2 linked regions of the Natranaerobius thermophilus JW/NM-WN-LF genome follow. The protein of the gene in region 1 interacts with the protein of each later gene in a pairwise test. Links are inferred from orthologs where the notes say so. Each region holds a gene or a part of one and is shown in the gene's direction. Other genes may lie near its edges.

The links.
Region 2: the proteins of eno (region 1) and rpe interact in binary tests that used the Escherichia coli proteins (3 or more experiments, as listed by UniProt). The link is inferred for Natranaerobius thermophilus JW/NM-WN-LF from one-to-one orthologs.

The regions. Positions count from the first base shown.
Region 1 is NC_010718.1:2,117,179-2,133,226, reverse strand. What follows is about bases 6,852-9,642. They hold eno (phosphopyruvate hydratase), read left to right. Parts: upstream 6,852-7,500; coding sequence 7,501-8,784; downstream 8,785-9,642. Other genes in these bases: NTHER_RS10245 (sodium-translocating pyrophosphatase), read left to right, coding at 9,224-9,642; secG (preprotein translocase subunit SecG), read left to right, coding at 8,855-9,088; gpmI (2,3-bisphosphoglycerate-independent phosphoglycerate mutase), read left to right, coding at 6,852-7,473. Outside these bases: NTHER_RS10290 (tryptophanase), read left to right, coding at 1-88; DNA-binding protein WhiA, read left to right, coding at 113-1,078; rpoN (RNA polymerase factor sigma-54), read left to right, coding at 1,174-2,613; NTHER_RS10275 (sugar-binding transcriptional regulator), read left to right, coding at 2,850-3,878; NTHER_RS16275 (phosphoglycerate kinase), read left to right, coding at 3,924-5,111; tpiA (triose-phosphate isomerase), read left to right, coding at 5,166-5,936; more of gpmI, read left to right, coding at 5,926-6,851; more of NTHER_RS10245, read left to right, coding at 9,643-11,185; NTHER_RS10240 (alpha/beta hydrolase), read left to right, coding at 11,329-12,072; NTHER_RS10235 (HDIG domain-containing metalloprotein), read left to right, coding at 12,229-12,780; rnr (ribonuclease R), read left to right, coding at 12,859-14,988; NTHER_RS10225 (FMN-binding protein), read left to right, coding at 15,137-15,499; NTHER_RS15790 (hypothetical protein), read left to right, coding at 15,911-16,048. UniProt on the Escherichia coli protein: Catalyzes the reversible conversion of 2-phosphoglycerate (2-PG) into phosphoenolpyruvate (PEP). It is essential for the degradation of carbohydrates via glycolysis.
Region 2 is NC_010718.1:1,407,265-1,421,530, forward strand. The notes cover bases 8,264-11,161. They hold rpe (ribulose-phosphate 3-epimerase), read left to right. Parts: upstream 8,264-9,325; coding sequence 9,326-9,997; downstream 9,998-11,161. Other genes in these bases: pknB (Stk1 family PASTA domain-containing Ser/Thr kinase), read left to right, coding at 8,264-8,441; rsgA (ribosome small subunit-dependent GTPase A), read left to right, coding at 8,457-9,323; spoVM (stage V sporulation protein SpoVM), read left to right, coding at 10,188-10,277; rpmB (50S ribosomal protein L28), read right to left, coding at 10,319-10,510; NTHER_RS06805 (Asp23/Gls24 family envelope stress response protein), read left to right, coding at 10,750-11,109. Outside these bases: priA (primosomal protein N'), read left to right, coding at 1-136; def (peptide deformylase), read left to right, coding at 195-665; fmt (methionyl-tRNA formyltransferase), read left to right, coding at 683-1,624; NTHER_RS06760 (DUF116 domain-containing protein), read left to right, coding at 1,640-2,449; NTHER_RS06765 (zinc metallopeptidase), read left to right, coding at 2,413-3,102; 16S rRNA (cytosine(967)-C(5))-methyltransferase RsmB, read left to right, coding at 3,106-4,494; dual-specificity RNA methyltransferase RlmN, read left to right, coding at 4,611-5,666; NTHER_RS06780 (Stp1/IreP family PP2C-type Ser/Thr phosphatase), read left to right, coding at 5,671-6,447; more of pknB, read left to right, coding at 6,453-8,263; more of NTHER_RS06810, read left to right, coding at 11,162-12,788; NTHER_RS06815 (DegV family protein), read left to right, coding at 12,805-13,644; NTHER_RS06820 (alpha/beta-type small acid-soluble spore protein), read left to right, coding at 13,789-14,010. UniProt on the Escherichia coli protein: Catalyzes the reversible epimerization of D-ribulose 5-phosphate to D-xylulose 5-phosphate.

The DNA.
Region 1 (16,048 bases):
TAAGCGAGATGAAATTGGTGGCTATAAATTTACTTATGAACCTGAGATCTTAAGGCATTTTACTGCCAGATTTGCTCCTGTAAAATAAATTAAACACAGTTAGGTGATAAAAATGTCCTTTGCTAAATCATGCAAAAATGAACTTTCAAGAATTGAAATTAATAGAGAATGCTGCGAAAGAGCTGAACTAGCTGCTTTTATTCATATGAATGGTTCTTTAACAATAAAAGGAGACGTTACCCTTCATTTAACAACAGAAAATCCAGCTATTGCTAGGCGTATATTCCGAGTTTTCAAGAGTAGATTTAAAAAAGAAATGCAGATATTAATGAGAAAAAAAATGCGTTTGCAGAAAGGTAATAGTTACTCACTTATATTAACTGGAAAGAATACAGTCAGCCTTGTCCTATCTAATTTGGAAATTACCAAGGGAAGTTTTGATTTAAATACCGGAATAACTCCAGAACTAGTAGCTAATAGATGCTGTAAGAGGGCTTATTTAAGAGGAGCTTTTATGGCACGGGGTTCTATTGCGAACCCCGATGCCAGTTATCATATGGAGATGACTGCTGATTACGAAGAGTATTTGGATGATCTCATTAAAGTAATGCAGTATTTTGAGCTATCCCCAGGTAAACTTGCAAGAAAAAAGGAGTACGTGAGTTATTTAAAGGATAGTGAGCAGATATGTGAGTTTCTGAATATTATTGGAGCTCACAAAACCCTCCTTGATTACGAAAACGTGAGGGTTATGAAAGGTATGAGAAATAAGATAAATCGTTTGGTGAACTGTGAAACAGCAAATCTTCAAAAAACTGTTGTAGCCTCTTTAAGGCATATAAAAAATATACAAACAATAGATGAAAATCTTGGATTGACACAACTTCCCAAATCTCTACAAGAAGTGGCAATTAAAAGAGTTGAATACCCAGAAGCTAATTTAAAAGAATTAGGAGAGCTTTTAGAACCTCCAGTGGGCAAATCCGGGGTTAATCATCGCCTACGGAAACTAGAAAAAATTGCTGAACAGTTGCATCAAACTGGATATTACGATGAAAATAATGGATATTTACAATAAAATAGTTAATTTGGAATGAAATTTGCAAGAGGATTTTAAGCTTTAATGTAGAATATAGATAATACAGGAAACTAAGCAAAGGGGTGTTATAGTAGATGAAATTAGGCTTTGATTTGAATCTGGAGCAAAAGCAACAGTTGGTTATTACCCCGGAACTTAGAAAAGCTATCAAACTTTTGCAGTTGTCCAGTATAGAATTAGATAATTATATTGAAAAAGAATTGGTTGAAAACCCCATGTTGGAAATTTCCTCAACTGAAGAAAGTGAAAGTGGGGATGATAACGGAAAAGAAGACAGTGTGGAAAAATTAGAGAACAGTCAGGAGTCAGCACAAAGTGAAGACCGCTTTGATATTGATTGGCAAAAATATTTTGAAGATTCCAGTGATGTAGGTAAATATAATAACTTGCCTAAAGAGAATTATGACGAGGGTAAGGATGGTTTCGAAACCTTCACCCCTTCTACAATAAGCTTAACAGAACATCTTTACTTCCAATTGTCTCTTTACTCAGATCAAGAAGAACACATTAAACCACTGGCTGAATTTTTGATAGGAAATTTGGATGCCAATGGATATTTAAATGGGACTTTACAAGAAATTGCAGAATTTTTAGATGTGGAAGAAAAGGAGTTAGAAAAGGCCTTAGAATTGGTGCAAAGCCTTGATCCTCCTGGTGTAGGAGCAAGGAGCCTTAAAGAATGCTTGCTGTTACAAGTGGAAACTGATTCTCATAGCCCCGATTCTGCTTATGAACTAATTGAAAACTTTCTATCGGAAATCGCGGAAAATCGCCTTGACAAAATTGCAAAAGAGTTAAAATTACCTATTAAAGAGGTGCAAGAGATAGTTGATTATATCAGGTCTTTAACTCCTAAGCCTGCAAGTCCTTTCTCTGAAGAAGGCCTTCCCTCTTATATAACACCTGATATTGTTATTAAAAGAGTTGAAGATGAATATGAAATTATTTTAAATGATTCCATGAGTCCTCGTCTTAAAATTAATTCAAAATATAGACAATTATTAAAAACAGAAAAGGGTTCGGGAGTAGCTAAATTTCTTAATTCCAGGTTAGACTCGGCTATGTGGTTAATTAAAAGTATAGAGCAAAGGCGAATCACTCTTTATAATATTATGCAAAAACTTGTAGAAATGCAGAGGCCTTTCTTAGATAATGGAGTGAGATATCTCAAACCATTAACTCTAAAAGAAGTAGCTGACGAAATAGATGTGCATGAATCTACCGTAAGTAGAGCCACAGCAAATAAATATGTGCAAACTCCCCAGGGAGTATATCCACTAAGATTTTTCTTTTCCAGTAAACTAGATAATAATCAAGATGATTATAACTCTTCTACTAGTATTAAACAAAAGATCAAAGAGTTAGTTGAAGAAGAGGATAAGAAAAAACCTCTTAGTGATCAAAAAATTGCTGAAATTTTACAGGAATCATCTATAAATATATCAAGAAGAACTGTAGCAAAATATAGAAAAGAACTTAATTTACCTTCTTCTTCAAAGAGGAAAAGGTATTAATTGACTGAATATTTCATCTACCGGGTTAAAATAAATTAATCCTTAGTTTATTTGTCCCGGTAGATTATTTATTTTTGTTTAAAACTAATCCTATTGAAGTTTTTGTTAAATTATTATATTATTGTAATGGAAGGAAAAAGAGGGAAAAGAAATTTTTTTTACCCGATACAGGTCATATATGACCCCACGGGACAAAAAACGACCATTGACGGCTACTCTGCAAAGGAGTTGTTAACATGGAAAAAGAGTGGGACTTACTTCTCAAACTCACACCAGAGCTAACTGAAGTTGCAGAAAAAAGGTATAAAATTCTTGCTAATATATCTTATTATCAACCTGTCGGTCGAAGAATTCTGTCTGAACACATGAATATAAAGGAACGTGAATTAAGAAATGAAATTAAAATTTTAAAAGAAAAACAATTAGTTAGTGTAGAGAATTACGGAATGATTTTAACAGATCTAGGAAATTCTGTTTTACAAGATAGTAGGGAATTTGTTAAAAATCTTTCGGGAATAGTTGAAATGGAAAAAAACTTGCAAAAATTACTGGGCTTACAGCAGGTTATTATAGTACCGGGAGATGCTAACAAAGACGAGACTGTCAAACAAGAGATGGGAGCCGTAGCTGCCAAGACTCTTTGGAAACTATTATCATCCGGCGATGTAGTTTCCGTAGCTGGAGGCACTACTCTAGCTGAACTGGCTAAAATGGCACCTCAAAAATCTAAAAGTCAAGATATTACTATTTTACCAGCTCGTGGCGGCTTGGGTGAACGAGTAGAAATTCAGGCAAACACAGTGGCGGCTAAACTTGCAGATAAATTTAATGGTAATTACCGCATGCTCCACGTTCCTGACGAAGTAGGAAAAGATTCCTTGGATATGCTATTAAAGGAACCAAAAATCAAAGAAATCGTAACTAAAATCAAAAATGCAGACATACTTGTACATGGGATTGGAGTAGCTGAGGAAATGGCCGAAAGAAGGGGATTATCTCGTGAAAGGATTGAACGCCTCCTAAATCAGGGGGTAGTTGGTGAAGCTTTTGGCTTTTATCTTGACAGATATGGCAGATTAGTCGAAAAAGTAAATACTGTAGGAATAAGTTTATATGATTTAGAAAATATTGATAATGTAATGGCCGTTTCGGGAGGCAATAAAAAGGCAGTAGCGATTTTAGCCATGTTGGAAACTGGACTCTGTGATATTTTAGTTACAGACGAGGGTGCGGCTGAAAAAATTCAAGCTATAATGAATACTTAGACCTGAGTTGTTAAAGTATTTAGATAATCAGAGTAAGGAGGAATTATAATGAAAAAAACTGTTAAAGACGTGGATGTTACAGGTAAACGAGTATTTGTTAGGGTTGATTTTAATGTTCCTTTAGATAACGGGAAGATAACTGATGAAACAAGGGTACAAAAGTCACTTCCAACAATTAATTACTTGAGAGAACAAGGGGCACGGGTCATACTAGCTTCACATTTAGGCCGACCTAAGGGACAAGTAAAAGATGAGTTTCGGATGGTCCCAGTTAAAGAAAAGTTAGAAGAACTATTAAAAACATCAGTCAAAAAGAGTTCTGAAAACGATCCTAGTCAAGCTGAAGCCGCTGTTAATTCCCTTGAAGATGGTGAGGTACTTTTATTAGAGAACCTGCGTTTTCATCCAGGGGAAGAAGAAAATGATGAGGAATTTGCGAATGCTTTAGCTTCATTGGTTGATATTTATGTGAATGATGCCTTTGGTGCGGCTCATAGAGCTCATGCCTCTACTCATGGTATTACCCAAAAAATCTCTGGCGAATGTGTGGCCGGTTTATTAATGGCTCAAGAACTTAAATTTTTAGGGGAAAGTGTTGATAATCCTGAAAGACCCTTTGTAGCTGTAATTGGCGGAGCTAAGATTAGTGATAAAATCGGTGTGATTGACAGGCTCATAGAAACTGCTAATAAAGTAGTGATAGGAGGGGGCATGGCCAATACATTTTTACTAGCCAAAGGTTATCAATTGGGAAAATCATTGGTTGAAGAGGATGCCATTGATAAAGCTAAAGAACTATTGAAAAAAGCAGACAACTTAGGTGTAGAATTAATGTTACCAAAAGATGTAGTAGTTGCCGAGAAACTTGAGGAAAAAGTTGCAAATAAAACTGTTAAAGTAGAAGAGATTCCTGAAAATATGATGGCTCTAGACATCGGAGAAGAAACTATCAATGAATATTCTAAGGTTATAAAGAATGGAAAGACTGTCATCATGAATGGTCCCATGGGAGTTTTTGAAACAGAACCCTTTGATCATGGAACAGTTGAAATTGCAAAAGCCATGGGTAATAGTTCGGGAACAACTATAGTTGGAGGCGGAGATTCAGTTTCAGCTATTAATAAAGCAGGCCTAGAAGATAAAATTACCCATATATCTACAGGTGGCGGAGCTTCTTTAAAATATTTGGAAGGCAAGCCATTACCTGGAGTTCAGGTTCTCCAAGATAGGTAAAGGTAAATATTGAATTATGATTGCAATATATAATTCTAGTGGAGGTGAGATTAAGTGGCCAGGACTATTATTGCAGGGAACTGGAAGATGAACCATGGTCCTAGAGAAACCAGGGAGTTTGTGGCTGGTATGAAAGAAAAATACCAAACCCCACCGGCAGTAGAAACCGTGATTTGCCCTCCTTTTGTATCAATATCTGATCTGGTAAATGAGAGCCCTGAATGGCTTAAAACCGGAGCTCAAAATGTTTATTTCGAAGAGAGTGGTGCTTTTACAGGAGAAGTTTCTCCAAAAATGTTGGCAGAATTGGGAGTAGAATATGTAATCATTGGGCATTCAGAGAGAAGAAATATCTTTGCAGAGTCTGATGAGGAAGTGAATAAAAAAGTTAGGATTGCGCTAAAATATGGTATTAAACCAATTATTTGTGTTGGAGAAAGCGATGCTCAGAGAAATGAAGGTAAAACCTTAGAAGTAGTGGAAAATCAAGTTAAATCAGCTCTGTCAGAAGTAGTTTCTGATACCTTGCAAAATGTAGTATTTGCCTATGAACCAGTATGGGCAATAGGATCAGGTAAAGCAGCTACAGGCGAGGATGCCGAGCAAGTTTGTAAGCATATTAGATCAGTGATAAGTGAACTTAACTCAAGCGTGGCAGATGATATACCTGTGTTATACGGGGGTAGTGTAAAACCAGAGAATTTAGAAGAATTTATGGACCAGGACAATATTAATGGGGCCCTTGTAGGAGGGAAAAGCTTAGTAGCAGAAACCTACTGTCAATTACTGGAGGTAGCTAGGAGGTTCCCAGGTGATGAAGGATAAGAGTGTAAAACGTCCATTAGTGTTAATAATAATGGATGGACTAGGTATTAGTGGAGAACATGAGGGAAACGCTTATTATCAAGCTGACACACCTTTTTTAGATAATATATTTAAAAAACACGGTATGACAACTTTAAGAGCAGATGGTTTACATGTAGGACTTCCAGAAGGCCAGATGGGAAACAGTGAAGTTGGACATCTGAACTTGGGTGCAGGCCGGGTAGTGTATCAAGAGCTAACTCGTATTAACAAAGACATTGAAACCGGTCAAATTGCCAGTAATGAAGTATTAAATGCATTAGGTGATAAAGTAAAGGCTCGTGATTCTTCTTTACACTTATGGGGCTTGCTATCCGATGGTGGAGTGCATAGCCATATAGAACACATAAAAGCTCTCTTAAGGCTGGCCAAAGAGAAGGGAGTTACAAAGGTTTATTTGCATGCAGTTACCGATGGAAGAGATGTTCCTCCAAAAGTGGCGAAAAAATACATATCCGAAATTGAAGATGAAATGAAACAATTAGGTGTGGGACAAATTGCCACTGTGATGGGTAGATATTATGCCATGGATAGGGATAAGAGATATGATAGAACAGAAAAAGCTTATAATTGCCTTGTCCATGGTAAAGGGCATCAGGAAACTACAGCTGAGGATGCAGTTGAGCAAGCTTATGAACGCAAAGAAACCGATGAATTTATTACCCCAACTAGAATAATTGATCCAAATCAAGACCCTGATTCCTTGGTTAAAGATGGTGATGGGGTACTATGTTTTAATTTCAGACCGGATAGAGCACGCCAACTGACATGGGCTTTTATTTTACCAGAGTTTGAGGAATTTGATCGTACTCCTGTTGACGTGAGTTATGTTTGTATGACTCAGTATGACGCTGAATTATCACTACCTATTGCATATCCACCCCATGCCCCTAAGAATACCCTGGGTGAATACCTGGCTAATCATGGTAAAGAACAGTTGAGAATAGCTGAGACGGAAAAGTATGCTCATGTCACGTTTTTCTTTAATGGAGGAATAGAAGAAGCCAATCAAAATGAAGAACGCATTTTGATTCCTTCTCCGAAAGTAAGTACTTATGATCAGCAGCCTGAAATGAGTGCCGCTGAAGTAACTCACCGCATGGATTCCGAATTGAAGAAAAAGGATTATGATTTTATTTTATTAAATTACGCTAATCCTGATATGGTTGGTCATACTGGGGATTTAGATGCCGCTGTAAAAGCAGTAGCTACACTGGACCGTTGTTTAGGAGAACTAGTGCCTAAAATACTTGAACAGGGCGGAATTGCTGTAATCACTTCCGACCACGGTAATGCTGAAAAAATGGTTGATACAGAGGAAAATTCTCCCCATACTGCACATACTAGTCATGTAATCCCCTTTGTCATAGTAGATAACGATAATAGGTATCCTCTGAGATCGGGAGGAAAGCTAGCCGATGTGGCACCAACAGTATTAGAGTTAATGGGACTACCATTGCCCCAAGAAATGTCGGGTAAATCATTAATAGATCATTAAAATAAATTCAAACTGGAGGGATATATAATGAGCATGATAGAAGAAATTTACGCTAGGGAAATATTTGATTCACGTGGTAATCCAACTGTAGAAGTTGAACTTTATACTGAATCAGGTGCTTATGGTTTCGCCAGGGTACCTTCTGGCGCTTCCACAGGTGTACATGAAGCATTAGAATTAAGAGACGGTGAAGATAGATTTGGGGGTAAAGGTGTTAGAAAGGCGTGTAGCAAAGTTAATGAGGAAATTGGTCCCAATTTGGTTGGGATGGATGTTACTTTTCAATCTGCCATCGATAGAGCGCTACTAGAACTAGACGGAACAGATAATAAGGAAAATCTAGGAGCTAATGCCATGTTGGGAGTTTCTCTAGCAGCTGCTAGAGCTTCGGCTGAATTTTTAGGGCTTCCTTTATATCAAGTGTTGGGAGGAGTAAGTAGTAGTACCTTACCAATACCCCAGATGAATATTCTTAATGGCGGGGAACACGCAGATAATAATGTAGATATCCAAGAGTTTATGATTATGCCTATTAGGGCCAATAACTTCCAACACGCTATGAGAATGGGAGTTGAAATTTTCCATGCCTTGAAAAATGTTTTAAAAGATGAAGGATTATCAACTTCAGTGGGAGATGAAGGTGGTTTTGCTCCTGATCTCAAATCCAATAAAGAAGCATTAGAATATATTATTACTGCTATTGAAAAAGTAGGTTACAAGCCTGGTGAACAAGTTATGTTAGCTATAGATGCTGCAGCTTCAGAGCTGTACCAAGGTGATAAATATCATCTTGAGGGAGAAGGTAAAAGCTTAACCGCAGATGAAATGATTGATTTGTATCAGGACCTAGTAGAAAACTATCCAATTATTTCCATCGAAGACGGGTTGTCAGAAGATGATTGGGAAGGTTGGAAAAAAATGACTGAAAAGTTCCAGGGAAAAATACAGCTAGTAGGGGACGATTTGTTTGTTACAAACACTGACAGATTGACTCGAGGAATCAAAGAAGATATAGCTAATAGTATTTTGATTAAGCTAAATCAGATTGGAACAGTTACAGAAACCTTAGAGGCAATTGAACTGGCTAAAAAGAATGGATATACATCTGTGATTTCTCATCGCTCCGGAGAAACAGATGATCCCTTTATTGCGGATCTAGCTGTGGCAACCAATGCAGGTCAGATTAAAACCGGAGCTCCATCTAGAATGGACCGGGTAGCCAAGTACAATCAATTAATCAGAATTTCAGAAGAGCTTTATGGAGTTTCAAGATATCCAGGAATGGGAAGTTTTTATAATCTAGAAGTTTAGTCTTTCACTGTTGCTTTTTTTATTCCCCCTATGATAAAATAACACGGGATAAGGGGGTGTAATTAAAATCATGTTGTATTCAGTTTTAGTAGGTTTACACGTTATCATAACATTAGTTTTGATTGCTACAGTTCTTCTACAATCCGGGAAAAGCGCCGGTCTGTCAGGAGCAATTTCCGGGGGTGCAGAAACGGTTTTTGGAAAGAAAAAGGGTATTGACGCCTTGCTAAGTAAAGTTACCACAGTGACTGCCATTTTGTTTATTGTAAACTCAATTTTATTGGCAGCTCTATCAGGTCTGTAGGATTATGGATAATAATGCAGGTCTGATATTACCTAACTTCTACGAAATAAGCGGTATTGTCGCTTGAATACCTCAACCAATAGGTTGAGGTAGTTTTTAGTACTACTAAAATACATATTTGAAGGGGGATAAGCCATGAGCGCAGTAGCAGCACCAATTGCAGGAATTATAGGGTTAGTATTTGCTTTTTATTTGATCAATCAAGTGAACAAGCGTGAAGAAGGCTCTGAAAGGATGCAGGAACTAGCTGCAGCCATTCAAGAGGGTGCCAGTGCATTCCTGCGTAGGGAATACCGGAGTTTGGCAGTTTTTGTGATAGTATTGTTTGTTGTGATAACAATTGCTATTGATATACAAACTGCCATTTCCTTCTTAGTAGGTGCCCTGTTTTCAGGTACAGCTGGTTTTATCGGTATGACTGTGGCTACTCGAGCTAATGTGAGAACAGCAAATGACGCACAGAATGAAGGGATTGCCCAAGCCCTAAGGACAGCCTTTTCAGGCGGGTCTGTCATGGGTATGTCTGTTGTAGGCTTAGGTATTTTGGGTGTAGGAATCTTGTATTTGGTTTTTGAAGATCCTGAAATTGTTAATGGTTTTGCCTTAGGTGCTAGTTCCATTGCATTATTCGCGCGTGTGGGCGGAGGTATATATACTAAAGCCGCCGATGTTGGAGCTGACCTTGTTGGTAAGGTAGAAGCTGGCATTCCCGAAGATGATCCCAGGAACCCTGCGGCAATTGCCGACAATGTTGGTGATAATGTAGGGGACGTTGCAGGAATGGGTGCAGATCTATTTGAATCCTTTGTAGGATCTATTATAGCAGCTATGACCATTGGCCTTGTCCAATATGGTGTTGAAGGGGTTCTATTACCCATACTACTAGGATCAGTTGGAGTAATTGCTTCAATTATCGGCTATTTCTTTGTTAGAGTCCGAGAAGGACAGAAACTAGCCTCTGCCTTAGAAAGAGGGACCATAGTTAGTGCTATTATAGTAGTGATTGCTGCCTTTATTTTAACTAACAATCTATTGGGAGAGTTAGGACCTTTTTACGCCATTTTAGCTGGCTTACTTGCTGGAATTTTAATTGGTAGAATTACTGAATATTACACCTCAGAACATTATGCACCAGTAAAGGGAATTGCAGATTCTTCAAGAACAGGAGCAGCTACTAACATTATCAGTGGTATAGCTGTTGGAATGAAAAGTACTTTCTTACCCATTATCGTTATAACAGTAGCTATATTTATAGCACATCAAGTTGCGGGCTTATACGGAATTGCTATAGCTGCTGTTGGAATGCTAGCAACAGTTGGTATGACAATTGCTGTTGATGCTTACGGTCCTGTAGCTGATAACGCAGGTGGTATTGCAGAAATGGCTGATTTAGATCCTGAAGTACGAGAAATCACTGACGAGCTGGATGCAGTAGGGAACACTACTGCAGCAATTGGAAAAGGATTTGCCATCGGATCAGCAGCCCTAACAGCTCTAGCATTATTTAGTGCATATACTCAAGCAGCAGATATTGATAATATTGACTTGACAAGTGCACCAGTAATTATTGGTCTATTGCTAGGCGGAATGTTACCATTCCTTTTCTCTGCTCTAACTATGAATGCCGTTGGCCAAGCTGCTAACCAGATGATAGACGAGGTTAGAAGACAAATTAAAGAAAAGCCGGGCATAATGGATGAAAAAGAAAAACCAGACTATGCAACTTGTGTTGATATTAGTACTGCAGCAGCTCTTAAGCAAATGGTATTACCAGGCTTACTTGCAGTTGTAGTACCATTATTGGTTGGATTATTGCCAGGATTAGGTAAAGAAGCCCTAGGAGGTCTCCTAGCTGGAGCCTTGGCTTCTGGTGTTATGATGGCTATCTTTATGGCAAACTCTGGTGGAGCTTGGGATAATGCTAAAAAGTACATTGAAGCTGGAAATCATGGTGGAAAAGGTACTGAGACTCATGCAGCTTCAGTAGTAGGAGATACAGTTGGGGATCCCTTTAAAGACACTTCAGGCCCCAGTATCAATATTTTAATTAAGCTAATGACAATTGTTTCCTTAGTTTTTGCTCCCCTGTTTTTCTAAATAAATATACGAAAGAATAACGATATTCAGACCACTAGAAGTGGTTATGTCAATAACCGGTCCGGCTTTTGCTTGGGCCGGTTATTTATATATGAATTTAGGGAAGGAATTAAGCCCTTGTTAGAAGAAATTAACTAGAGGGGGTGAGGATAATAAAGATTAAACCTCGGGTAGACAAAGAATTTTATTTGGAAGGTGAAAGTCAGTTAGGATGTTTGTTGGTTCATGGGTTTACCGGGACTCCAGGGGAAATGGAGCCACTGGGAAACTATCTGAATAATTGTGGTTATACTGTATATGCACCACTATTAAGTGGTCATGGAACCACTCCTGAAGATTTGGCTGTTACTACGAAAGATCAAATCTTTGACTCAGCTTTCAGAGGATTAGAAAGGTTGAAACACTGTCAAAAAGTTGTTGTTATAGGTTTATCAATGGGTGGCTTAATTTCCGGCCTGATTTCCCTTAAAACTGAGATTGAAGGGCTTGTGTTAATGGGAACTCCGGTTTTCTTAGGAGATAGGAAAGCCTATTTGGCTCCTGTTTTAAAATATATTAAACCATACATAAAAAAAATCAACAATAATGACTATCCTGTCACACCCACAAGTTATGACAGAACCCCAGTATCGGGAATTTCAGAATTATTAAAATTAAGACATGAGTTTTTAGTATCTTTAAAAGAAATATCTGTTCCTACTTTAATAATTCAAGGTATGAAAGATAATACTGTAAGGAGTGAAAGTGGTCGATACATTTATAATCATATTGGGAGTGAATCAGCCAGTCTATTAGAGTTAGAAAACACACGACACATTGTAACTCTAGATATTGAACGGAAAGAAGCCTTTAGTACGATAGATAATTTTTTAACAGATTTGTTATAATAGAGTATAACTAAGGGAAATTGGGTAATCTATGAAGTATAGATTGATTTTTTAATATGGGATTTTAGGAATGGTTAAGTGAGTACAAACTCAGTCAAGTCAGTTGTTAGTTATTTTGTAATTATTACAATTGATTAATAGGAGGGAGAGGATCGCATGAATCGGGAGGAAGCGTGTAATCTTTTAAAAGACAAAGTAAAAACTGATAACTTGGTGAAACACTCTTTGGCAGTTTCAAAGGTGATGGAACGAATGGCTGAAAAATTAGATGAAGATAAGGACAAGTGGGAACTCGTTGGTTTACTTCATGACATTGATTATGAAGAAACAAAGGATAACCCCGAAAATCACAGTCTTAAGGGAGCTGAGATGCTAAAAGAAAAAGGTTTTGACCAGGAATTTTGCGAAGCTGTAAAAAGACATAATGATGCTCATGGGCTTGCTAGAGAGTCTAATATGGACAAAGCACTTTACTGTGCGGACCCAGTCACAGGATTGATAGTAGCATCGGCTTTAATACATCCAGATAAAAGTTTGAAGTCTATAGATGAGGAATTTATTATGAATCGTTATGAAGAACCTTCTTTTGCACGAGGAGCAAAAAGATCCCAGATTGCCATGTGTCATGAATTAGGTTTTGAATTGGAAGAATTTATTGGACTTGCATTAGGTGCTATGCAAGATATATCTGATGACCTGGGGTTGTAACCCCAGGTTTTTGTTGATATTATAAACAAAAAGCGGGAAAATTAATAAGACAAAAGTATTAGTTATCGAGGTGGTGTGATGATACTTAGAGACAAAATTATCAACTTCATGAAAGCAGATGCTTATAAACCTATGACCTTTGAAGAGTTAAAAGATGAATTTAAAATTAACAAACCTAGACAGGTCAAACGGTTTAAAAAGATATTGAAAAAGATGACTCGAGATGGACAGATTGTGAAAACTAGATATGGCTATTATGGTTTACCGGAGCGTATGAATTTGCAAATAGGAACAATCCAGGGTCATCCTAAAGGATATGCTTTTCTTTTACCAGATAAGCCTGGTAGTCCTGATGTGTTTTTAAGCCCTAAAAGTCTAAATGGAGCCCTACACAATGACAAAGTATTAGTAAGAATACATAAAGAGGAGATGCTGAACCAAAAACCTGAAGGAGAAGTAGTACGAATTATTTCCCGGGGAATGTCCGAAGTAGTTGGTACATTTGATAAAAGTGATCGATTTGGTTTTGTGGTTCCAGATGATGATAGATTCTTCAGAGATGTGTTTATAAATAAAGCAGATGCCAATGGTGCTAAAAATGGCCAAAAGGTTGTTGCTCAAATCACAGGTTGGCCCGATACTCCGGCCAAAAACCCTGAAGGTGAGATCATTAAAGTAATTGGAAATCCTAGTGATCCTGGTGTGGATATTGAGACTATTATAAATAAATACGGTCTGTCAGAAGATTATCCGCCAAAAGTCAAAGAACAATTAGAGGAAGTTCCTAATGAGATTAGCCCGAAAGATTACGAAGGAAGAGAGTTGATTCAAGGGTTACCAACTGTAACCATTGATGGTAGCGATGCTAAGGACTTGGATGATGCAGTCTCTTTAGAGAAACTCGATAATGGAAATATGGAACTAGGTGTACATATAGCTGATGTCAGTTACTATGTCAGAGAAGGAACTCCACTAGATAAAGAAGCTCGTCAAAGGGGTACTAGTGTTTATTTGGTGGATCGTGTTTTACCTATGTTACCACCAAAGTTATCAAATAATATTTGTAGTCTAAACCCAGGAGTAGAACGCTTGACTATGAGCGCTTTTGTAGAACTAACAGAAGAAGGAGACATTGCAAATTATAGATTGACTCCTAGTGTAATCAAGAGTAACTACCGCTTAACCTATGAAGAGGTCAATGAGTTATTTGATGGTAGTAAAGAGATAGAAGAAAAATATCCAGATGTAGCCTGGATGTTATTTGAAATGAAAACAATCTCTGAAAAACTTAGGGAACGAAGATTTGATGAAGGGGCTATAGACTTTGAATTTGATGAACCAGTTGTGGTATTAGATGATCAAGGGAAACCAGAAAGTGTTGAAAAACGAGCAAGAGGATCCGCAGAAAAGTTGATAGAAGAATTTATGCTACTAGCTAATAGAGTTGTAGCCGAACACCATTATAACCTTGATATGCCTTTTATTTACAGAGTCCACGAACAGCCTGATGATGAAAAAGTTTCAACTTTCAGGGAGTTTGCGTCAAAGTTTGGGTATTATTTGCCTAAACCGGAAGGGGAAGAAATATATCCCATCGAATTTCAAAAAGTTTTAGAAGAAGCAAAGGATACTAGAGAGGAACGTGCTATTAGCACTATGATGCTCAGGTCAATGAAACAGGCTAGATATGCAGCTGAAAGCCTGGGCCACTTTGGGCTATCTTTTCAATATTATACTCACTTTACTTCACCTATTAGAAGATATCCCGACTTAGTAGTTCATAGGATTATGAGAGAAATTATTACCAAGAAAGACTTAAAAGAGGCCAGACAAAAGAAATTACAAAGTAAATTAGAAGAAATAGCCTATCAATCTTCTTTGAGGGAACAAGAAGCTACAGAAGCAGAGAGAGAATCAGTTGATTATAAAATGGCCGAGTATATGGAACAATTTGTAGGGGATGATTTTCCAGGAATAGTAAGTTCTGTAACTTCCTTTGGTATATTCATAGAGTTACCAAATTTAGTTGAAGGTCTTGTGCATGTAAGTTCTATGACTGATGATTACTATTACTTTGACGAAGAAAAATTTGCTTTAATTGGTGAACAGACAAGAAAAACTTATCGAATCGGGGATGAAGTTAAAGTTAAAGTGGTTAAAACCTCAAAGGAAGATTGTCAAGTTGACTTTGAACTAGTTGAAGATTAGATAAATAACGATTGTAGGGATCAAAGGTCAATTTGTGGGGATCAAAAGTTTAAAAAAAGTTTATTTACTAGCAGTTGACTCAATTTAGGGTTAATGTTATATTTTATTAGGATAAACAAAATAATTATGATTTAGGGAGGGGAGACAAATGACCAAAAAGTTACTACTAGTTATGGCACTAGGTGTAATGTTAGTTTTCGCCGGATGTGGCAATGGCGAAGATGCTGCAGGAGATGCTGAAGGTTGGGCTGACGGTACTTATGAAGGTACTGCTGAAGGTTATGCTGGCCCAATAACCGTAGAAGTTACCATTGAAGACGGCGAAATGACTAACATTGAAATCGTGGAAGAAGATGAGACAGAAGATATCGCACAGCCAGTATACGACGAACTTCCTGGTGAAATTATTGAAAATCAGGGTACTGAAGGTGTAGACGCTATTACAGATGCTACTGAAACTAGTGAAGCTATTTTTGAGGCTGTAGAAGAAGCACTTGAAGCAGCAGAATAAAGATTATTAATTAACTTTTATTAAAATCTTGTCAAATTAATCTAGATATGCTACACTATATATTGGTCGCGATAAATTGTATAAACTGTAGTGGGGGTATAGCTCAGTTGGGAGAGCGCCTGAATGGCATTCAGGAGGCCGTGGGTTCAAGTCCCACTACCTCCACCAATACATTAAAAAACTAACCTGCCTTAATGGCAGGTTTTTTTTGATAAAATTTAAAATGATATTTATAAAAGAAATATAAATTTTTTTGTTAAATATTAACATTATTCTTAAAGCACTTTTTGAAATTATTATTGAAGAGCAAATCTGGGATTCAGTTCAAGAAAAGAGAAAGAATAGAGCGAATTATTCTCCAACTAGAGCAAGGAAGATGTAAGTAAATCAGAACCACTGTTGCTTACCGGTATGACTTATTATGGGCATTGTGGTTCTAAATTAGCCACAACAAGTCAGCAGAAAAAGTATGTTCGCAAAGATGGTGCAGAAAATATTAGATATTTATATAAATACAGATGCACTGGGAAAGCGTATAAAGCTAGAGAT
Region 2 (14,266 bases), 710 kb from region 1 along the record:
GTTAAGGCTTGATCTAAATAATCAAGAAATAATAGATGAACAACTTCGAGATTACTTGCTTACAACAAAAAATAATTTATCTCAACAGGGAAAAATAAGAATGGCAATTGATGTAGATCCTTTAAACTTACTATAATATAGGCTGTAAAAAAAGCTTTACAGAGTAGTTTGCATCTTTGGAGGTGGCAATAATATTGGCGATTAAAAAAATTAGAACTAATGATGATCCTGTACTTAAACGGAAGGCCAAAAAAGTTACAAATATAGATGATAGATTGGAAAGACTGTTAACAAACATGCTTGATACCATGTATGAAGCTGAAGGAATTGGCCTAGCAGCACCACAAATAGGAATATCAAAAAGAGTGATTGTTGTTGATATAGGTGAAGATGAAATTTATCAGTTAATAAACCCAGAAATAGTTGATACTTCCGATGAGCAAGAAAAAGCCTTGGAAGGTTGTTTGAGTTATCCTGGATTACAGGGGCGGGTCACTAGACCTGTTAAAGTTACAGTGAAAGCTCTGAATCCCCAGGAAGAAGAAATGATTATAGAAGCAGAGGGATTATTGGCCCGGGCTTTACAGCACGAAATAGATCATTTGGATGGTATTACTTTTATTGACAGGGCAGAAGAAGTGTTTAGGGAAGAGGAATCTCATTAAATTGAGGTGGTATATTTATGCGAACTATATTCATGGGTACACCAGACTTTTCAGTTCCTTTTATTGAGGCAATTGCTCGAAGCACCCACAATTTGAACTTAGTTGTAACACAACCAGATAGAAGAAAAGGTCGGGGGAAGGAATTGCAACCACCTCCGGCTAAAAGAAAAGCTGAGGAGCTTGGAATAGATGTATTTCAACCCGAAAGCATTCACAATAATTATGCTTATCAGATTTTATCCGATATTGAACCCCATTTAATAGTCACCGCAGCTTATGGACAAATCTTACCCAGAAAAATATTGGATTTACCTCGGATAAAAGCTATTAATGTCCATGCCTCACTGTTACCGGAATACAGGGGAGCAGCACCTATTCATCGAGCTGTTATGGACGGCAAGGAGCAAACCGGGGTGACTATTATGGAAATGTGCGATAAAATGGACGCAGGGGATATACTAAATTATGAATCGGTAGATATTGGAAAAACAGACACCACAGGAGATGTATATAAACAAATCATAACAGTTGGCCCCCAACTGCTAATAGAAACTATGGACTTACTGGAAAAAAATCAAGTAACTCCTTTAAAACAAGATGAAAATCAAGTTTCTTATGCACCTAAATTAAAAAAAGAAGATGAATACCTGGATTTTTCTAAATATACCAATACAGAAGTGTTTAATAGAGTTAGGGGGTTGAACCCCTGGCCTGGAGCCTTTACTAAGTTTGAAGGCAAACGCCTAAAAATATGGGAGACGAAAGTTCACAATAGTAGTTCATTTAATTCAAACTCTAAACCAGGTGAAATTATTGAGATAAACCAACAAGGACCTGTGGTTAAATGTTGTCAAGGTTCTGTCATATTAACAAAAATTCAACCATCCGGAAAAAAAGCAATGACTGGTGAACAGTTTATTCGGGGCTATGATATAAAATCAGGGATACAACTGGAATAAGGAAGTGATAAAATTATGGAAGCGAGGAAAAGATTATTTCTCGGTTTAGTTAGTTTAACTATTGTTTTAAGTGGTTTGTTGTTGCTGTATTTAGGTCAGCTGTTATTTTCCGGTGGAGACAGTATATTAGCTGAAATCATGGTATTTATAACTACGATTGTAATAATTGGCCTGATGGCGATGTTTACCCTTGGATTAATTGGTATAATTTTAACCATAATAAATGCTAAAAATTATCCATTTTTGGACAAATGGATCTCATTAACATTAAACTTGTTTTATCCCATAGTTATGTTCTTAGGTAGACTATTCAAAATAACAAAGGATCGCATTCAACAATCCTTTGTAGAGGTCAATAATCAGCTGGTTAAAGTTAAAATCAAAGATTTAAAGGGAAAAATATCCAGTAATAAAATATTGATCTTATTACCTCATTGTCTGCAAGATTCTCAGTGTCCTCATAGAATTAATTTGGAAATTAATAATTGTCGAAGATGTGGTAAATGTCCCATTGATGGCTTGTTAAACTTATCTGAGGATTATGGTGTTCCAGTTAGAATAGCAACAGGAGGGACATTAGCGAGAAAAGTAGTTAAAGAAATCCGTCCCAAGGCAATTATTGCTGTGGCTTGTGAAAGGGATTTAACTAGTGGTATCCTGGATACTAATCCTCTACCAGTTTTAGGTATTGTCAATCAGCGTCCCCAAGGTCCGTGTTTTGACACTCAAGTGGATTTAAGTGAAGTGGAGAATGCTATTATTTATTTAACTAAAGGAGGCGATGAACCATGTTCTTTTTCGATACAGGGCTCATTCTATTCGTAATACCAGCGTTTATATTTGTAATGTATGCCCAAAATAAAGTGAAAGGAACCTATCAAAAATATGTGAGGGTTCCCAGTAAGAGAGGGTTTACTGGTGCTCAGGTTGCCAGGGCTCTTTTGGATAAGTCGGGCTTATCTGATGTTCGAGTTGAGAAAAGTAAAGGAGAGCTAAGTGACCATTACGATCCCAGGAAAAAAGCAGTGCGACTATCTCCAAATGTTCATGACGGCACCTCTATAGCATCTTTGGGGATAGCAGCCCATGAAACTGGTCATGCTATTCAGCACGCAGATGGATATTTTGCACTGTCTTTAAGAAATATGGTCTTTCCAGCTGCCAGTTTTGGTTCTAAACTAGGTGTACCCTTGTTCTTTATTGGATTTATATTTGCTGAGGGTATGGGAACCACCTTTATGGATTTAGGAATTGCGCTGTTTTTCTTTGCCGTGTTATTTCAAATAATTACTCTCCCTGTGGAGTTTAATGCCAGTACTAGAGCTGTTGCAGCCCTAGAAGGCGGCGGTTATTTGACTTCAGATGAAGTTAAACCTACTAAACAAGTTTTAAATGCTGCGGCGATGACATATGTTGCTGCTACTGCTATGGCACTAGCTCAATTACTCCGTTTAATAATGTTACGAGGAAGGCGTTAATTTATGAAGATTAAATCTTCTAGAGAACTGGCCTTTGTTGCGTATACGAGAATAATTCAGGACCAGGCCTATAGCAATCTTGTGTTAAATCAACTTTTAGGAAAAACTGATCTTTTGGCTCAAGACAAGGCCTTGGCTTCTAGAATTACTTATGGGACTTTACAGTGGCAGGGTTTAATAGATTATTATCTTAAAACCCTGTCACATCGTCCTTTAAGTAAATTATCAAACAAGGCCTTATTTTTATTAAGAATGGGTGCCTATCAAATACTGTTTTTAGATAGAGTACCACCAAGTGCTTCTGTTAATGAAACTGTCAAGGTTGCTCATAGAAGAACACACAAAGGGATTGCCAATTTTGTCAATGGAATTCTAAGAAACTTAATTAGAAAGAAAGATCAAATATTATTACCGTCAAGGGATCAAGATTTACTGAACTATTTATCTGTAAAGTATTCACACCCTTATTGGATGGTAAAGTTATGGTACGATAAGTATGGGCTTGATAAAACTATTTCAATCATGGACCAAAATAATTCTACACCAGAAGAAGCTATTCGGGTCAATAAACTTTTGACTAGTCTTGAAAACTTAAAAAATGAATTAGAAATGACTGGGATTCAGAGTAGACTTTCTTCAAAGATTGATGATGCTTTACTTGTAGATAATTTGGGTGATTTGAATAATAATACATTATTTAATTGTGGTTATTTTCAAGTCCAGGATATAAACTCCATGGTAGTTTCGCATCTTTGTGACCCACAACAAGGTGATAATATTATTGATCTTTGTAGTGCTCCAGGTAGTAAAACCACTCATTTAGTACAGTTGATTGACGGTCAGGGGTCGATATTGGCAGTAGATATCCATGAACATCGGCTGAAGTTGGTTAAAGAAGCATGCCGACGATTACAAGTCAATAATGTTAATGTCAAACAGGCTGATGGTACTAAATTAATTTCTAGGGATCAACAAGAAAACAATAAACAGCTCAAGGGACAATTTGACCTGTGCCTAATAGATGCTCCATGCTCAGGTTTAGGGACCTTGAGAAAACGCCCCGAACTTAAATGGACAATTAGCGAACAGGACCTTAATAGTCTATCAACTCTACAAGGTAAGCTATTAAAAGCAGGTAGTCAGCTGGTCAAACCGGGTGGAACTTTAGTCTACAGTACTTGTACTATTAACCCACAAGAAAATGAAGACCAAATCAATGATTTCCTAAAAAATCATCCTGATTTTGTAATGGAATCTCCACGAGCTATCTTAAAGGAAGACACTTTACAGGGAGGTATGATTTTATCTAACAATTCTTTACAGTACTTTCCTGAATTAAACTTAGGGGATGGCTTCTACGGGGCCAGAATGAAAAAAACTCAGTGTGAATAATAGATAAAGGGTAGTAATCTAATTCCATTACAACTCCCTGCACTGTTAGTTGCTATGTGTCCTTTACTCTGATATACTTTGGCATGAATAAGTAATGAAGATGGGGATGATGCAATATGATTAATCACAAGCAATCTTTAAAAGATCTTACCTTGAATGAATTGCAGGAATATTTTAGTCGTAAAGGGTGGCAACAATTTCGGGCGAAACAAATCTTTGACTGGATGTATATTCAACAAGTTGACTCCATTGAAGTGATGTCTAATATCCCTAAGAAACTGCGCCAAGAATTGATGGAAAACTGCACCATTAATGATTTAGAGTTAGATAGTAATAATATATATACATCACCAACAGATGGAACAATTAAATTTTTAAGTGTTCTCAAAGACGGTATAGGTGTAGAAACTACTATCATGAAATATGATTATGGTAATACTGTCTGTATTTCTTCTCAAGCGGGATGCAATATGAATTGTGTGTTTTGCGCATCGACTACTGGGGGTAAAGAAAGGGATTTGAGCCCAGGAGAAATGATTGATCAAGTACTTATGGCAAATAAAGTGCTCCCGGGTTCGGAATCGATAAATAATATTGTTGTTATGGGAAGTGGAGAACCTTTAGAAAATTATCAACATCTTATCAAGTTTTTAAAAATAGTCAATGACGGTAAAGGTTTAAATATTGGTATGAGGCATATTACTGTATCTACTTGTGGTTTAGTACCTGAAATCTATAATCTTGCTGAAGAAGAGTTGCAGTTAAACTTGGCAATTTCACTCCATGCTCCCAATGACGAATTGAGAAATAAACTGATTCCTTTAAATAAAATATATCCAATTCACGAACTGCTAGAAGCCTGTCAAGTGTATTTTCAAAAAACTGGGAGACGGATAACTTTTGAATACGTACTGATTAAGGACTTCAATGATTCAATTGATTTGGCAAAAGAACTTTCCGAAACTTTAACAGCATTGAAGATGCCCGTACATGTTAATCTGATACCCTTTAACCCAGTTGAAGAAACTAAATTTACGGCACCTCCGAGTTCCAGAATCTCGGATTTTAAAAATAATTTACAGTCGAATAATATTGGCGTTACTGTACGCAAAGAGCGCGGGGTCGATGTTGACGGCGCTTGCGGGCAGTTAAGATCAAAGGTAATGAGGTGAAAAAATGCAGTTTTTCGGGATGAGTGATGTAGGGTGCTTACGTGAAAAAAACGAGGATAATTTTATTCAAGGCATCAAAACAGGAGACTTAGTAATAACAGGGGTTGCAGATGGCATGGGAGGACATCACGGAGGCGATGTTGCTAGTGAAATTGCAGTTTCTTCTGTCAGAAAGCATTTTCATGAACAACTTGAATCCGAATACGACAATCATCAGAAATCTCAAGAAATTCTACCTAAGATAGTAAAAGAATCTGTTGAAAAGGCTAATCAAGAAATTCTTGATTATAAATATCAAAAAAATGAATTCCTGTATATGGGTACTACTATGACAGTAGGTGCTTTCACAAGAGAAACCGGGACTATTGCACATGTAGGAGACTCTAGAGCCTATATAATAAATGATGCTGTACAAATTATGCAGTTAACAGAAGACCATTCTTATGTTAACCAATTATTTCAGCAGGGTAAAATTTCTAGTGAAAAGGTCGCTAATCATCCTCAAAAAAATATACTAACTCGAGCTTTAGGTACAGGTCCTGAAATAAATGTAGATATACAAACTTTAGCTTTTCCCCCTAATAGTTTGGTTATGTTCTGTACAGATGGTTTAACTGACCAAATTCAGGATGACGAGATCTATCAAATGGTGGTTCAATCGAAGAATATTGAATCGGCGTGTAAAAGGCTTGTACAAGAAGCTAAAGAACGAGGAGGTCACGATAATATTACCGTTACCATGATTACCAACAGTGAACTTGCAGGTATTTTCAAGAGGTGAAGCCGATGATTGGAGAACTGTTAATTAATCGATATCAAATAGTAATGCATGTTGGTACGGGAGGAATGGCATCGGTTTATAAAGCTAAGGATCAAATTTTAAACCGTTATGTTGCTATAAAAGTATTACTACCTCAATTTGCCCACGATGAGGAGTTCATAAAAAAGTTTCGCAGAGAAGCTCAAGCTGCTGCAAGCTTATCCCATTTTAACGTTGTGAGTATTTACGATGTAGGACAAGATGGGGATAGACATTTCATTGTAATGGAATATATTGAGGGGAAAAGTCTGAAGGAAGTTATTATAGAAAAAGCTCCGTTACCCGTAAACAAAGCGGTTGACATTGTCTGTCAAATTTCTGATGCTTTGATTCACGCCCATGCCAACAATGTGGTTCATAGAGATATAAAACCTCATAATATTTTAATTACAACAGAGGGTAAGGCTAAGGTAACTGATTTTGGTATAGCAAGAGCAGTATCCGAAGCTACACAAACCTATACTAGTTCTGTCATGGGCTCCGCCCACTACTTTTCGCCGGAACAAGCCAAAGGAAGTTATACTAGCGAACGTTCTGACATTTATTCGGTAGGTGTAGTTTTGTATGAAATGCTAACTGGTAATGTTCCTTTCAATGGCGGTAGTCCTGTATCTGTAGCCTTAAAGCATATTCAAGAAATGCCTGAAAAACCTACAAATTATAATCCTGATATACCTCAAGAGCTTGAACGTGTGATAATGCGTGCTCTAGAAAAAGATCAAGCTTTTAGATATCAAAATGTGAAAGATTTGATGGATGACTTGAGAAACTTTGTCGACAATCCCACCTACTCGTCATACTTTAATTCAGATTTTCAAGATGACTACTGCCTTCAAGACAAGTATTTTAAGGCAAATAACCATAGAGAAGGGGTATCACCTGAAGATTTTCCCACTCAGGAGATACCTGTAGTTGGGCAAGAACAAAGTTCGTCTACTTCTTCAGATCAAGGAACCGATAAGGTGGAGGGAAACAATGTGAACAAGAAAAAGCGTACTAAAAAATCCAGACCTAAAATTTCGATAAAGAAATTACTGCTGGCAATTTTGATACTTGGTGTGATTATTGGAGGAGTATCCTGGGGAGTTAATCGAATAATGGCTTTTTTAGTAGTTCCCCAAGTAACTGTACCTAATGTACAGGAAATGTCTTTAGATGAAGCCCAAGAAACTTTGCAAGAAGAAGGGCTTGATAGTGCAGTAACTGAAAGGGAACCTCATCCAGAAATTGAGGCAACTTATGTTATTCGGCAAGACCCTGAAGCTGACAGCACAGTTCGGCAAAATAGAACAATAGGTTTGATTATTAGTGAAGGTCCGGAATTACTGCAAGTACCGGACGTTGAAGGAATGAGCCAACGTGAAGCTGTAATAAAACTAGAACAAGGTGGATTTGAAGTTCAGGTAGAGGAAAAATATGACGAAGTAGAAGCTAATAAGGTGATATCTCAAGACCCAAGTGAAGATACAGAATTAGAGGAAGGTGAGCAGGTCTATATAACTGTTAGTTTAGGGGAAGAACCTTTTGTTTTACCAGACTTTGTCGGGGAAGATTTCGAAGAAATAGAAGAAGAAATTGATGATTTAGATTTAGAACTGAGAAACACTTATGAAGAAGAAGACCCCACATTACCTTCAGAAGTCATTACTAGACAATGGCCTGATTCCGGGGAAGAAGTGCAACCTGGGGACAATGTAGATCTTTGGGTTAATAAAGCAGAAGAACAGGACGAAGATGTAGAACGACATACTATACAGCTTGAGAATTTACCCACTGATGAGGAAATTAAAATCGTTGTTGATGATGAATTAGGAGCTCATGTAGTCTTTGAAGGAGTTCCTGAAGAAGATTCAATGGAAATTGAGGGAACAGAACAAGGAATAGTTGAAATATCTACCCAAGATGAACAAGGTGAATTCACACAGATTTACGATATCATAATTTTCCCCGAGTAAGGTGGGTGATAATAAATGCAGGGTAGAGTAGTCAAAATTATAAATGATTTCTATTATGTACAAGGCAATGAAAAGAACGCAACAATAGAATGTAAATTAAAAGGCAATTTAATTAAAGATAATAACTTTCCCTTAGTAGGAGACGTAGTTTTAGTGGAACTTACAGGGGAAGGGCAGGGTATGATATCAGATTTATCATCCCGAGAGAACCGGCTTGTAAAACCTGCAGTTGCCAATGTGGATCAGGTGATTGTAGTCACATCTGTCAAAAACCCTAAACCGAATCTCCAATTAGTTGACCGTCTATTGGTTTGGGCTTATTTTGAAGGATTACAGGGAATGGTCTGTATTAACAAAAGAGAACTAGACTATCAAAAAGCACAGGAATTGGCTGAAATATATAAAACTTCAGAGATAAATACAACCTTAATCAGTGTCAAGGAAAACGATCTGGATCATCTCCCAAAATTCTTTGAAAATAAAACTTCCGTTCTAGCTGGTCAATCTGGCGTAGGTAAATCCAGTATTTTAAACACCTTGAATCCGGACTTAAACTTGGAGGTAAATCCCGTAAGCAGAAAAGCTGGTACGGGCAAACATACCACCCGTCATTGTCAACTTTTAAAAGCCGGTGGAGGATTTTTAGTTGATACACCAGGATTTAACAAAAAAAAGTTGCCAGAAATAGTGCCAGAACAGCTAGAACTTGCATTTCCAGAAATAAAAAAGCATTCTTCAGATTGCAAATTTAATGACTGCTCTCATAGAAAGGAACCTGATTGTCAAGTTAAGAAATTGGTCGGCACTGATATACCTACTACGAGATACGAACACTTTGTCAAATTTTTTGAAGAATTGGTAGACATGGAAAGGAGTTTTTGATGATGACATTAGTGGCACCATCAATATTATCAGCTGATTTATTGAAGTTAGAAGAGCAGATCAAGGCTGTTGAAGCTGCTGGGGCAGATATGATTCACGTCGATGTAATGGATGGACGATTCGTTCCCAATATAACCATGGGACCCAAAATTGTTGAAGCCCTCAAGAGAATAACCTCTATTCCTTGTGATGTACATTTGATGATTGAAGAACCGGAAAAGTATATCGACAAATTCGCTCAAGCAGGTGCCGATATATTGACTATTCATCAGGAAGCTTCATTGCATTTGGACAGAAATATAGAAGCAATTACTGCACATGATATTAAAGCTGGAGTTTCTTTAAACCCTGCTACACCTTTAGAGCAAATAAAGTGGGTATTACCAAAACTGGATCAGGTTTTATTGATGAGTGTTAATCCTGGGTTTGGTGGACAAAAATATATACCATATGTATCAGGCAAAATAAGCGATTTGGATAAAATTCGAAAGGCGGGTAAATATAGCTTTATGATTCAAGTTGATGGAGGAATAAATCACAGTAATGCCAAACAGGTGCTGGACTCTGGTGCAGATATACTGGTAGCAGGCTCTGCTATATTTTCATCCAAACTGGGGTTAGAACAAGCTATTAAATTGTTAAAATACCCTTCCCCAGATCCAACTTCTATTTAGATTTTCTCTAAAATTTGTACATGCCGATTTTTCGAAAAGAGTTCATAGTTAAACATAGATTAGTGAATTATGCATAAAATATAATAAACAAAATAGAAGAAAGTAACATTCTGTCGGTTTCAATAATAGAATAATACCAACCCAAATTTGGTGTTGAAATAATTAATTATTATTTGGGGGAGGGATTTGAATGAAATTTTATACAATCAAATTACCTGGGTTTTTAGCTAAATTATTGAGAGGTTTTTTAGGTAAAGGGAATAAGGGACAGGAGTCGTAAAATAAAATAAATAAAAAAGCGCTTTTACAGCGCTTTTTTACTTAAAATGCTCTTTCTATTTTCCCGGCTTTAATACACTGGGTGCACACTTTAACTTTTTTAGGTCTGCCATCGACCATGGCTTTTAATTTTTGGATATTCCCCTTCCATTTTCTTTTTGTTTTCTTATTGGAATGGGATACACTTGCACCGGAGTTATTTCCTTTACCGCAAATTTCACATAAATTAGCCATTTTTATACCCCCTTTATTTTGATATTGGATGAGTTGTTCTACCTGTTTATTTTCTAACTAAGTAATTATAATAATACCAACTAAACTATGTGTATTTTAGCATAAGATACATTAACTGACAAGAAAAGAAGGAATTATCGAAAAGCATATTGAATTATAGACTTGGATAAAGCTAGGGTTAAGTACTATAATATCCTTATAAAAAGGAGGTGAATCCTGGCGTATAAGCCAGGTTTAATATGAAAGGAAATATCTTTGAAACGCAATATGGCCAAATTTCGTTATCCGAACAAGTAATTGCCACTATAGCAGGGATTTCAGCTATTGAATGTTACGGATTAGTAGGGATGGCTTCTCGCAGGTTAAAAGACGGTATAAATGAAATTCTAAGAAAAGAAGATTTAAGCAAAGGTGTTGAGATTAAAGTTTCAGAAGACAAGCTGGTCATTGAACTATATATCATCGTCAGTTATGGTACTAAAATATCCGTAGTAGCCCATAATGTTATGGAAAAAGTAAAATACACTGTGGAATATTATACTGGACTGGAAGTTGAGGAAGTAAATATCAATGTACAGGGTGTAAGGGTTCAGGAGTAAAGGGGGTACAAATATTGAGTAAAGAAACCATTGACGGATTAATGTTAAAACAAATGATAGCTGGTGGAGCAGTTTCATTAAATAAAGCAAAAGAAGAAATTAATTCTCTCAATGTTTTTCCCGTACCTGACGGTGATACGGGTACTAACATGAATTTAACAGTAAAATCGGCTAAGGAAGAGGCTGAAAAAGTTACTACTAATCATGCTGGTGAAGTGGCCAAGGCTATCTCAAAAGGAGCATTAATGGGAGCACGAGGTAATTCAGGTGTTATTTTAAGCCAGCTATTTAGAGGCTTTGCTAAAGAGTTAGAACAGTATGCTGAAATAGATGTGAAAACCTTTATCAAAGCCATGAATTCTGGTGTAAACACAGCTTACAAAGCTGTTATGAAGCCAGTTGAAGGTACTATTTTAACTGTTGCTAAAGATGCTGCTAAAGGAGGACAAAAATATGTCCGCAACAAGTCAGAAACTAATTTTAATGAACTATTAAATTATGTAATTCAAAGTACTGATGAAGGTGTTCAAAGAACACCACAACAATTAAAGGTTCTAAAAGAAGCTGGTGTAGTAGATGCTGGAGGTAAAGGATTATACTATATTTACTATGGATTTTTAATGGGACTTTCTGGCGAGGATTTTTCCTCTTTGAAGGTAGATATACCTATCGCCGAAAGTCAGATTCCTGAAGGTCATCACGAAGAAGATGCTGATTTGGTTTACAAATTTTGTACGGAATTTATTCTTTCTGGTGTAAATCAGCCAGAAGAAACTGAGAAGACTCTCAAACAGGAATTGATGGCCTATGGTGATTCTTTACTGGTAGTAGGTGAAACTGATATAGTTAAAGTCCATGTACATACTAATCGACCGGGAAAAGTCCTGGAAGATTCAATGAAATTTGGAGAACTAACAGACATCAAAATAGATAATATGAAAAAACAACACGATACAGAAATAATTAAAAATGAAGAACCAGGGGATAGTAAGGAAGACGAGTTTAATGAAGAACAAATAGATAAGGTGGGAGTTATAACGGTTGTTAATGGAGCTGGTTTTGATGAGATCTTTCAAAGTTTAGGTGCTTCTCATGTAGTTACAGGCGGACAAACTATGAACCCTAGCACTGAAGATTTAATTAACGCAATTAATCAAATACCTGAGTCCAGTGTTATTTTATTACCGAATAATAAGAACATTATTATGGCTTGTGAGCAGGCTAAGGAAATATCAGACAAACAGGTAGAAGTTATCCCTACAAAAACGATCCCTCAAGGTATAAGCTCTATGATGGCCTTTGACCCAGAAGCCGACGATATGAAAGAAATGGCTGAGGATATGGGAGACGCTTCTCAAGAAGTTATTACTGGAGAAATAACTTACGCCGTTAGAGATACTAAGATTGATGATATGGATATTAAAAAGGATGAAATAATAGCTATAGTAGATGGGAAAATCACTAATCACGGAACTGAATCTGAACAAGTGTTATTAGATGCTTTAAATGATTTAGTTTCGGAAGACCACGAAATTATAACCATTTATTATGGTGAAAATACTAATAAATCTAAAGTTGATAATTTAATTTCAGATCTAGAAGGTATTTTCACCGACTGTGAAATTGAAAGCCATTACGGAGGTCAACCGTTATATTACTATACATTTTCTGTGGAGTAATTAAGGAGGCTAGACTATGACGATTCATATAGTAACTGATAGTACATGTGATTTACCTAAAGAAATAATAGAAAAATATAGTATCAATGTAGTACCCTTAAACGTTCATTTTGCGGAAAATACCTATAAAGACAAGATTGACTTATTTCCTGATGAATTCTACCAAAAATTAGTGAATTCACAGGAACATCCCGAAACTTCTCAACCTTCTCCAGGAGATTTTGTAAACTGTTATCAAGAAATTGCAGGGGAGAAGGATCAAATATTATCAATACATTTGTCCTCAGAGCTTAGTGGCACATTTCAATCAGCTAATATTGCTAAGGAAATGCTACCTGATTTAGATATTACGGTGATTGATTCTAAATTGGCATCCCTGGCTATGGGATTATTAGTCAAAAAGGCTGCAGAAGCAAGAGAGCAAGGAGCTTCTATGGAAGAAATTGTCGACAAAATTGATGTTTTGAAAGAAAAAATTACCTTGTATTTTTTTGTGGATACTTTGGAATATTTAAAACGAGGAGGCAGAATTGGTAAGGCTCAAGCCCTGGTAGGCTCTCTTTTAGATATCAAACCGATATTAACCATTAATAATGAGGGAATCATTGAACCCATTGATAAAGTGAGAACAAAAAAGAAAGCAATAAACAAGGTAATTGATCTATTAAAAGAAGCAAAGGGAGACGTGAATGTAACGGCGGGAATTCTTTATAGTGGTAATGAACAAGAAAATCTAGATATGATTAAAACTAAAATTAGCGAAGAATTTAATTGTGAAGACATGGTGATTTCACCCTTCGGACCTGTTATTGGAGTCCATGTTGGTCCAGGGGCCTTTGGAGTATGTATGATTTAACAAATAAAATTTAATAATTCATCATAAATCCGAACACAAGGGTGTTTATTGCCCTTGTGTTTTTTAGTTAGGAAAACACTTCTAGTATTAAGTCTTGCTAAGGGAGAAATAATACAAATAGACAATAAAGAAGGAGGTGACAATATGGGTACAGGTCAAAAAAGAAACAAAGCTCTTGTAGAAGGTGCCGAGAGAGGCCTTTACCAATTCAAATATGAAGTAGCTAGCGAACTAGGAATTCAGCCTCCTCAAAGTGACTATTGGGGTAATCTTACCTCAAGAGACTGTGGTGCAGTAGGAGGCAACATGACTAGAAAGATGGTTGAAGCTTATGAAAACCAGTTGAGCCAAACAGGAGGTCAATAACAGAATATCTTCACACATATAAGTTAACAGGGCCGGGTAGACTTAGATCTACCCGGTTTTATTTATATTCTCTAATAAATTTATTATAACCCAACGAAAAGGTTAAAAATGAAAAATGTAACATAAAAAAGAAAATTTTTTCCCTTTTATTAATAAACCAGGGTCTTATAGACCCTGGTTTACGGGAGAGGAGAAACCGGAGGAAGAGTTTGGGGTTAACCCTTCTATGAATATTATTACCATTTAAGTAAAGAGT